Regions from separate parts of the Bartonella sp. bp_1 genome, predicted to be linked through region 1. Evidence: predicted binding sites of a transcription regulator. Region 1 holds the regulator's gene; the other holds the start of a gene.
The links. Region 1 encodes HrcA, which represses chaperone genes, less so after heat shock. Its sites were predicted from a motif close to GTTAGCACTCNCNNNNNGNGAGTGCTAAC; they were not measured.
Positions count from the first base shown of each region.

Region 1 (4,217 bases):
CTGTAGCTCCTGCCTTTTGCAAGGCATCTTCAACCTTTTGCATAGCCTTTATAAAATCACGCTTGCCATCAGGCTGAATGGCCCAATCTGCGGTATAGACACCCGGTGCCCCATCCAATGCATCAGCCGCCATACCAGAATCATCTGACAATGCTGGAAGCCCCGTAGCTGCAGCCGCCGCAAAAGCTTTGATATAGGCATTTTCTTCAAATGTTGTGCCCGTTTCTTCCGGTTCTGGTAGGCCCAATCCGCCTGCCGATTGTGTTTCAAAACCGAATGGCCCGATCAGATCGGCAATCTCTTTCAGTTTTCCAGCATTATGGGTAGCAACAACCAGCTTCTTGCCTTCAAGCTTTCTCATTCGGCAACGGCCTTTTTCTGCAATTCTACCAATTGGGCAATGCCACTCTTGGCAAGCGTTTTCAGCGTATTGAATTCATCATCCGAAAACGGTTCACCCTCGGCCGTGCCCTGGATTTCAACAATACCGCCACGGCCGGTCATAACAAAATTGGCATCCGTTTCAGCGTTGGAATCTTCCACATAATCGAGATCAATAACCGGTGTTCCCTGATAAATGCCGCAAGAAATAGCCGCTACATGATCTTTCAACACCTTGTCGCGCAAAACCATCTGGCGAGACTGCATCCAGCTCAGACAATCATAAAGTGCAATCCATGCGCCGGTAATCGAAGCCGTACGCGTACCGCCATCAGCCTGTATCACATCACAATCAATTGTAATCTGCATTTCACCCAAAGCCTGCAAATCCACGACTGCACGCAATGAACGCGAAATCAAACGCTGGATTTCCAAAGTACGACCACCCTGTTTGCCGGAAGAAGCTTCACGGCGCATACGATCACCGGTCGAGCGCGGCAACATACCATATTCGGCTGTTACCCAGCCCTTGCCGCTATTGCGCATCCAGCCCGGCACACGCTCTTCAAGACTTGCTGTGCATAAAACATGGGTGTCACCGAATTTAACAAGGCAGGAGCCTTCAGCATGCTTATTAACATTGCGGATAAAAGACACTTCCCGCATCTGGTCGGCCGCACGATTGGATGGACGCATAAAAACCTCACTTGATTTATCTTCAAGCTTTTCTTTAGACTATTTGACCACACTTTGGCAAAACCTATATAAGAAAAACTTCCGCAACAGATATTCTATAACGTTAAATGGATAGAGCCATGGCACTAACCGATGACATGAAAAGTCTTGACGAGCGCTCACGCGATATTTTTCGCTCTATTGTTGAAAGTTACCTCAATGATGGCGAACCCGTCGGCTCGCGCAATCTTTCCCGATTGCTGCCGCAATCGCTATCACCGGCAACCATCCGCAATGTCATGAGCGACCTTGAACATCTGGGGTTGATCTATTCACCCCATGTCTCTGCAGGCCGGATGCCAACCCAATCGGGCCTTCGCTTTTTTGTCGATGCCTTTATGGAAGTAGGCGATCTGCCGCCTGACGAACGTCAATCCATCGAATCGCAAGTACGTGAGGCGGGCCATGCAGAATCAGTCGAGCAATTTTTGACCGAGGCCAGCCAAATTTTATCAGGCCTCTCGCGTGGTGCCGGACTGGTACTGGCTACCAAAACAGAAGGAACATTGAAACATATCGAATTTGTCCGACTCGATTCAAAACGTGCTTTAGCTGTTCTAGTCAGCCAGAATGGCGATGTCGAAAACCGCATTATTGAATTACCCGAAGGTGTGACATTGTCGCAGCTGACAGAGGCGACCAATTTTCTTAATGCCCATATTCAAGGTCGTACGCTTTCAGAAGCAAAACTCGAAATTGCACGGCTACGCGAAGAAACACGCGCAGCACTTGATGCACTTTCACAACAATTGGTCGATGCAGGTCTAGCCATATGGGGCGGCGAGGGCCAAAATCAAAAAACCCAGCTGATTGTACGCGGACGAGGCAATCTACTGGAAGACATTAAGGCCTCAGACGATCTCGCACGTTTGAAACACCTGTTCGATGATCTGGAAACCCGTGAAAGCATGGTGCAATTGCTGGATCTGGCCGAAGGTGGATCAGGCGTACGCATTTTTATCGGATCAGAAAACAAACTATTTTCGCTTTCCGGTTCTTCTCTGGTTGTCGCGCCTTATCGCGATAGCGAGCAACGGGTCATTGGCGCACTTGGCGTTATCGGTCCGACACGATTGAATTATGCACGCATCGTGCCAATGGTTGACTATACAGCCCAACTTGTTTCAAGACTTTTGAGATAAAATGAGCTGCCTCTACATACAGCCTACATCCTCAACCTTGATTTATGAGCGATCCTTGCCGAAGTAAATTAAAGACCCGTGGAAAACAAACTTGCACCAGATACCTTTCTTGTTGTTTGCGACATAAAGGTTTTTATTCTTACCTCTTGATTTTTTATATCCAAACCTCAATATCGGTGGCAGAAACAAATCGATCTGCAATCTATCACAATAGATTTGTAGAAATCCCAAAAAGAAATGGAATGCTCATATGTCTGATGAAAATGATCTGGAAAACCGCGACCTTAAAAATCCGGCGGATCGCGAGGCATTAAAAAAGGCGGCTGATGATTTTCTGAAAAATCGCAAGGCAGAAGCTGCAGCCGAAGCATTCGAAGACGAAAAAGCCGATGAAGGCGCTGATCCTGTTGCAGCCCTTGCTGCCGAAAATGAAGAATTGAAAGACCAGGTATTGCGTGTAGCGGCCGAGATGGAAAATCTGCGGCGCCGTACAGCCAAAGATGTGGCTGATGCAAAATCCTACTCAATTGCCAATTTTGCTCGTGACATGCTATCGGTTTCCGACAATTTGGCCCGTGCTCTGGAAGCAATCCCTGCCGATGCCCGTGAAGCCGATGAAAGTCTGAAAGCCTTGGCAGAAGGCGTTGAGATGACCGAACGCGCCATGATGGCGGCGATGGAACGTCATGGCGTTAAAAAAATCGAGCCGGAAGGACAAAAATTCGATCCTAATTTCCATCAGGCGATGTTTGAAATTCCTAATGCAGATGTCCCTAATAATACAGTCCAACAGGTCGTGCAGGCTGGATATGTCATTGGCGATCGGGTACTACGTCCAGCCATGGTAGGCGTAAGTAAAGGCGGCCCAAAAGAAACAGCGGAAAACCCGCAAGGCGAACCTTCTGTATAAAGCAGGGCAAAGAAAAACCCGCCTCATCATCATGAAGCGGATTTTTTATTAAATCTTATATTTAATGGTTTGCAACTTGACCGAGATCAGCCTTGATGGCTGTCAATGCCTCGTCAAGCTGAACACAAGGTGCATCCGGCAGGCCTGAGCGGGTAAGATTGGCACGTACGTCAACAATCTTTTGCGCCCAATCCTTTGATACTTTTGTATTTTGCGGCTTCAGTTGATTATAATAAAGCTGGTTCAATTCAACTTTTTTCTTTTCAATCACTTTAAATGTGCATTTTGAATAGGCCTCGGGCACATTCGGGTAACCAACCAAATCAGCAGCGTTTGCTGATAAACCAAAACTTGCGCCCATGCCAACAAATGCCAGCGCCAAAACTATTTTTTTCATCGTTATCCCTCACCATATTCAAGGCCGAATCAATATACGAATATGTATATATTAAAACACTTTAAACCAACAGAGGTTGTTTTTCTCTTAACGCCCAGCTTTCTTCAATGACATATGGACCACCGCCAACCGATTCCTTAGATGACATCAATACAAAACGATTTACGTGAAACGGTGGACATAAAAAATGACCACGTGTTGAAAGATAAGGCAGAAGATCGTCCAAACGCACCTGCCGTAACCTTGCCACCGTGACATGTGGCACAAAGCGTGTCTTCTCTGTTGTTATTCCCAATCGTTTGGCAATACGGTCAATTTCGCTCTGCAGCTGGTCGAGCGCATCCGATGGTTCAACCCGGGCAAAAAGCGAATGCGGTTTTTTAGAACCGAAAATATCAATTCCATTCAAGGATAGATCAAAAGGTGGACGTTCAACACGATCAAGTGCATAGACCAATTCATCGGCAATATGGTTTTCCATATTACCAAAGAAACGCAAGGTTATATGATAATTTTCAGCATCAATCCAACGTGCACCGGGCAAGCCGCCCCTTAACAATGAAAGAGACAGCGAAGCCTGATGGGGAATTTCCAAAGCGGCAAATAAACGTGGCATGCGCATGTCTCCTAAAAATGGAAACCGGTTTCAGGA
Region 1 covers NZ_CM147851.1:2,316,599-2,320,815, reverse strand. The annotation lists gene rdgB (RdgB/HAM1 family non-canonical purine NTP pyrophosphatase) at 1-361, opposite strand, end outside; gene rph (ribonuclease PH) at 358-1,077, opposite strand; gene hrcA (heat-inducible transcriptional repressor HrcA) at 1,197-2,258, shown strand; gene grpE (nucleotide exchange factor GrpE) at 2,509-3,168, shown strand; gene ACYZ97_RS11615 (hypothetical protein) at 3,230-3,565, opposite strand; gene thpR (RNA 2',3'-cyclic phosphodiesterase) at 3,627-4,181, opposite strand.

Region 2 (4,217 bases), 360 kb from region 1:
TGGTTTTGCGGCCTATACAGTGGTTGACGAGCATATGGTCCATAAAATGCCACAGGGTCTTTCCATGGAACAGGGTGCCCTTGTTGAACCGGCAGCTGTTGCATTACATTCCGTACGCCTGAGCAAATTGAAAGCCGGTGACAAGGCTGTCATTTACGGCGCTGGTCCAATCGGGCTTCTACTTGTCGAAGCCCTGAGAGCGGCCGGCGCTTCCGAAATTTATGTTGTGGAGCTCTCGCAACAGCGCGCCCAAAAAGCTATCGAACTGGGCGCGCGATTGGCGATTGATCCTTCAAAAGAAGATCCTGCAGCCCGTATCCGTGAACTGACAGACGGAGGCGTCGATGTTGCTTTTGAAGTGACCGGCGTGCCCAAAGTTTTGCAACAATGCATTGATTCAACCCTTTATGAAGGCGAGACTGTGATTGTCTCTATTTGGGAAAGCGAAGCGGCTTTCCAGCCCAATACTGTTGTCTTGAAGGAAAAAACACTGAAAGGTATCATCGCCTATCGTGATATTTTCCCAGCCGTCATGGAATTGATGGCACAGGGCTATTTTGCCGCTGACAAACTGGTGACCAAGAAAATCAAAATTGACGACATCGTCAAGGAAGGTTTCGAAACGCTGGTCAATGAAAAACACCAGATAAAAATATTGGTCGAAGCACCCAAATAACGATAAGATAGAAATGAAGCACGATCGGATCAGCCCGATTTTGCTTCATTCACTCACCTTTTTGACAAATTCCGATTTCAGCCCCATCTGGCCAATACCGGGGATTTTGCAGTCGATATCATGATCACCATCGACAAGACGGATATTCTTCACCTTGGTGCCAACCTTGACCACCAATGACGAGCCCTTGACCTTCAAATCCTTGATCACTGTTACCGTATCGCCGTCTTTCAACACCACACCGTTAGAATCGCGTACAGTCAACACTCCCTCAACTGCACTTTCTGCGTTCCATTCATGGCCACATTCAGGGCAAATATAATTGCCACCATCTTCATACGTATAGGCAGAATTACATTTCGGGCATGCAGGTAGTTCACTCATCAATCAGACCATTCATAAATAATAATATTTATTGCATTCCATAGAGTGAATTACCTCAAAGTGCAAATTCACGCCCGATCAAAGCATATTGCATCACTTACCCAACTTATCATCTGGCCCCAAAACAATTAGCACTTCTGTTGCACCCTTATGTTGGGTGTCCAAACGGATTTCGCTATCAAAATCCAATTTCCCCGATCTATCAGGACAAAAAAGTGTTATGTCTATATTCTGCCATGTATAATAGCCGGTTTGATTATATTTCACTTCGCATTTTTGGCTAATAGCATAAGCAGTATATTCTTTTTTTAATGCATCGCTATCAAGATAACTTACATATTCGAGATAACCGACCCACTCACCACTATTCCCATGGGCAGAGACCGACTGCACCACTGGCCCGAGCTCACCAAAAACCGGATATCGATTGGAACGAGCTGATAAATAACGTGAATAATACGTACCGCGAATGATACCCTCTTGCAATACATCGTAACGATAAATGAAGTCCCTCGCAAAATGGATTACTACATAAAGACTTCCCCCAATAATAAATAGATATTTAAGCCATAAAGAAAATTTTGATATTTTTTTAGACCTGCTTCTTGACATCTGTGCCCTCAATTTTTATCTGTTCTATCATGTTAGCACTCTTCGCTTACGAGTGCTAATAATTATAAACCAGAAGAGTTTAACAGTTTAAGGGTTCAAACTATGGCTAAGACAAAGTTCCGCCCGCTCCACGACCGTGTTGTTGTGCGTCGGCTTGACTCAGAAGAAAAAACTGCTGGCGGTATCATTATTCCCGATACTGCAAAAGAAAAGCCGTCTGAAGGTGAAGTAATCGCCGTTGGTCCGGGTGCTCGTGATGACAATGGCAAACTCGTAGCGCTTGACGTCAAGGCTGGCGACCGCGTTCTATTCGGCAAATGGTCGGGCACAGAAGTCAAGCTTAACGGTGAAGACGTTCTGATCATGAAAGAATCCGATATTATGGGCATTCTCGGCTAATCGCCAGCCCTAGACATTAGTTTAATTCGGGGAATTCCCCCTTAAGGAGATAGAAACATGGCTGCTAAAGAAGTCAAATTCGGTCGTGATGCGCGTGAGCGCATGTTGCACGGCGTTGATATCCTTGCCAATGCCGTCAAGGTAACACTCGGCCCCAAAGGTCGTAATGTCGTCATCGACAAATCATTCGGCGCACCGCGCATCACCAAGGACGGTGTATCGGTTGCCAAAGAAATCGAACTTGAAGACAAGTTCGAAAATATGGGCGCACAAATGCTGCGCGAAGTTGCTTCCAAGACCAATGATGTTGCCGGTGACGGTACAACAACTGCAACCGTTCTGGGTCAGGCCATTGTTCAGGAAGGAGCCAAGGCTGTTGCCGCCGGCATGAACCCAATGGATCTGAAGCGTGGCGTCGATGCAGCTGTTGATGAAGTTGTTGCCAACCTCCTGAAAAAAGCCAAAAAGATCAAGACTTCAGCTGAAGTTGCCCAGGTCGGTACTATTTCTGCCAATGGCGAAGAAGAAATCGGCAAGATGATTGCTGAAGCCATGCAGAAAGTCGGCAATGAAGGTGTTATCACAGTTGAAGAAGCCAAAACAGCTGAAACCGAATTGGAAGTTGTTGAAGGCATGCAGTTTGACCGTGGTTATCTGTCACCTTATTTCGTTACCAATGCTGAAAAGATGGTTGCCGATCTCGACGATCCTTATATCCTCATTCACGAGAAGAAGCTTTCCAACCTGCAAGCTCTGCTTCCCGTGCTTGAAGCTGTTGTCCAGTCAGGCAAACCGCTCCTCATCATCGCTGAAGATGTAGAAGGTGAAGCTTTGGCAACACTCGTTGTCAACAAGCTGCGCGGCGGTCTGAAAATTGCTGCTGTTAAAGCGCCTGGCTTCGGTGATCGCCGTAAGGCCATGCTTGAAGACATCGCTATCCTCACCTCAGGTCAGGTTATTTCCGAAGATGTCGGCATCAAGCTTGAAAATGTCACACTTGATATGCTCGGCCGCGCCAAGAAGGTCAACATTTCCAAGGAAAACACAACAATCGTTGACGGAGCCGGCAAAAAGGCAGAAATCAACGCCCGTGTAAATCAGATCAAGGCACAGATCGAAGAAACCACATCGGATTACGATCGTGAAAAACTTCAAGAACGTCTGGCCAAGCTTGCCGGTGGTGTTGCTGTTATCCGCGTTGGCGGTTCGACAGAAGTCGAAGTGAAAGAAAAGAAAGACCGTGTTGACGATGCACTGAACGCAACCCGTGCGGCTGTTGAAGAAGGCATTGTTCCTGGTGGTGGCACAGCATTGCTGCGCGCTGCAACCGAAATCAAGGTCAAAGGCATCAACGCCGATCAGGAAGCCGGTATCAACATCGTTCGTCGCGCACTGCAGGCTCCTGCCCGCCAGATCGCAACCAACGCCGGTGAAGAAGCTTCGATCATTGTTGGCAAGATTTTGGAAAACAAATCCGATACCTATGGCTACAACACAGCCAACGGTACTTATGGCGATTTGATCAAGATCGGTATCGTCGATCCCGTCAAGGTTGTCCGCTCTGCCCTGCAGAATGCAGCTTCCATTGCTGGCTTGTTGATCACCACAGAAGCCATGATTGCCGAACTGCCGAAGAAAGAGGCTCCAATGCCTCCAATGCCCGGCGGCGGCATGGGCGGCATGGACTTCTAAGAAGTCAAAAACAAAAGAAATGGGCCTGCGGGCCCATTTTTTATTTTGACCGCTTTACGTTGCATTATCTATCCCAAAGAAGCCACTATTATCAATTTTCATCTAAATAATAAGATCATACAGCGGTCTTGAATGGCGATGAACTTCATGTCTATATCACAACAGATTTTGAAAAGACTTATCGTCTTTCATATGCTAGACAGCAAACACATTTCTTAGCGACCCATAAAGAGGAGTTCAGCCATGGCCGCCATTCGTAAAGAGACCGACACATTTGGTGAAATCGAAGTACCCGGCGATCATTATTGGGGTGCACAGACAGAACGTTCGCGCCATAACTTCAAAATTGGCGGCGAACGTCAACCGCTACCATTGATCCATGCCTTGGGTATCGTCAAAAAAGCGGCAGCGCTTGCCAATATGGATGCCGGCAAATTGGATAAAAAACTGGGTG
Region 2 covers NZ_CM147851.1:208,996-213,212, reverse strand. The annotation lists gene ACYZ97_RS01085 (2,3-butanediol dehydrogenase) at 1-676, shown strand, start outside; gene ACYZ97_RS01080 (zinc ribbon domain-containing protein YjdM) at 722-1,060, opposite strand; gene ACYZ97_RS01075 (hypothetical protein) at 1,154-1,672, opposite strand; gene groES (co-chaperone GroES) at 1,775-2,071, shown strand; gene groL (chaperonin GroEL) at 2,129-3,763, shown strand; gene fumC (class II fumarate hydratase) at 4,007-4,217, shown strand, end outside.
Region 2: a site for HrcA is predicted at 1,704-1,732, ahead of groES (co-chaperone GroES). Genes of this name have one in related genera too.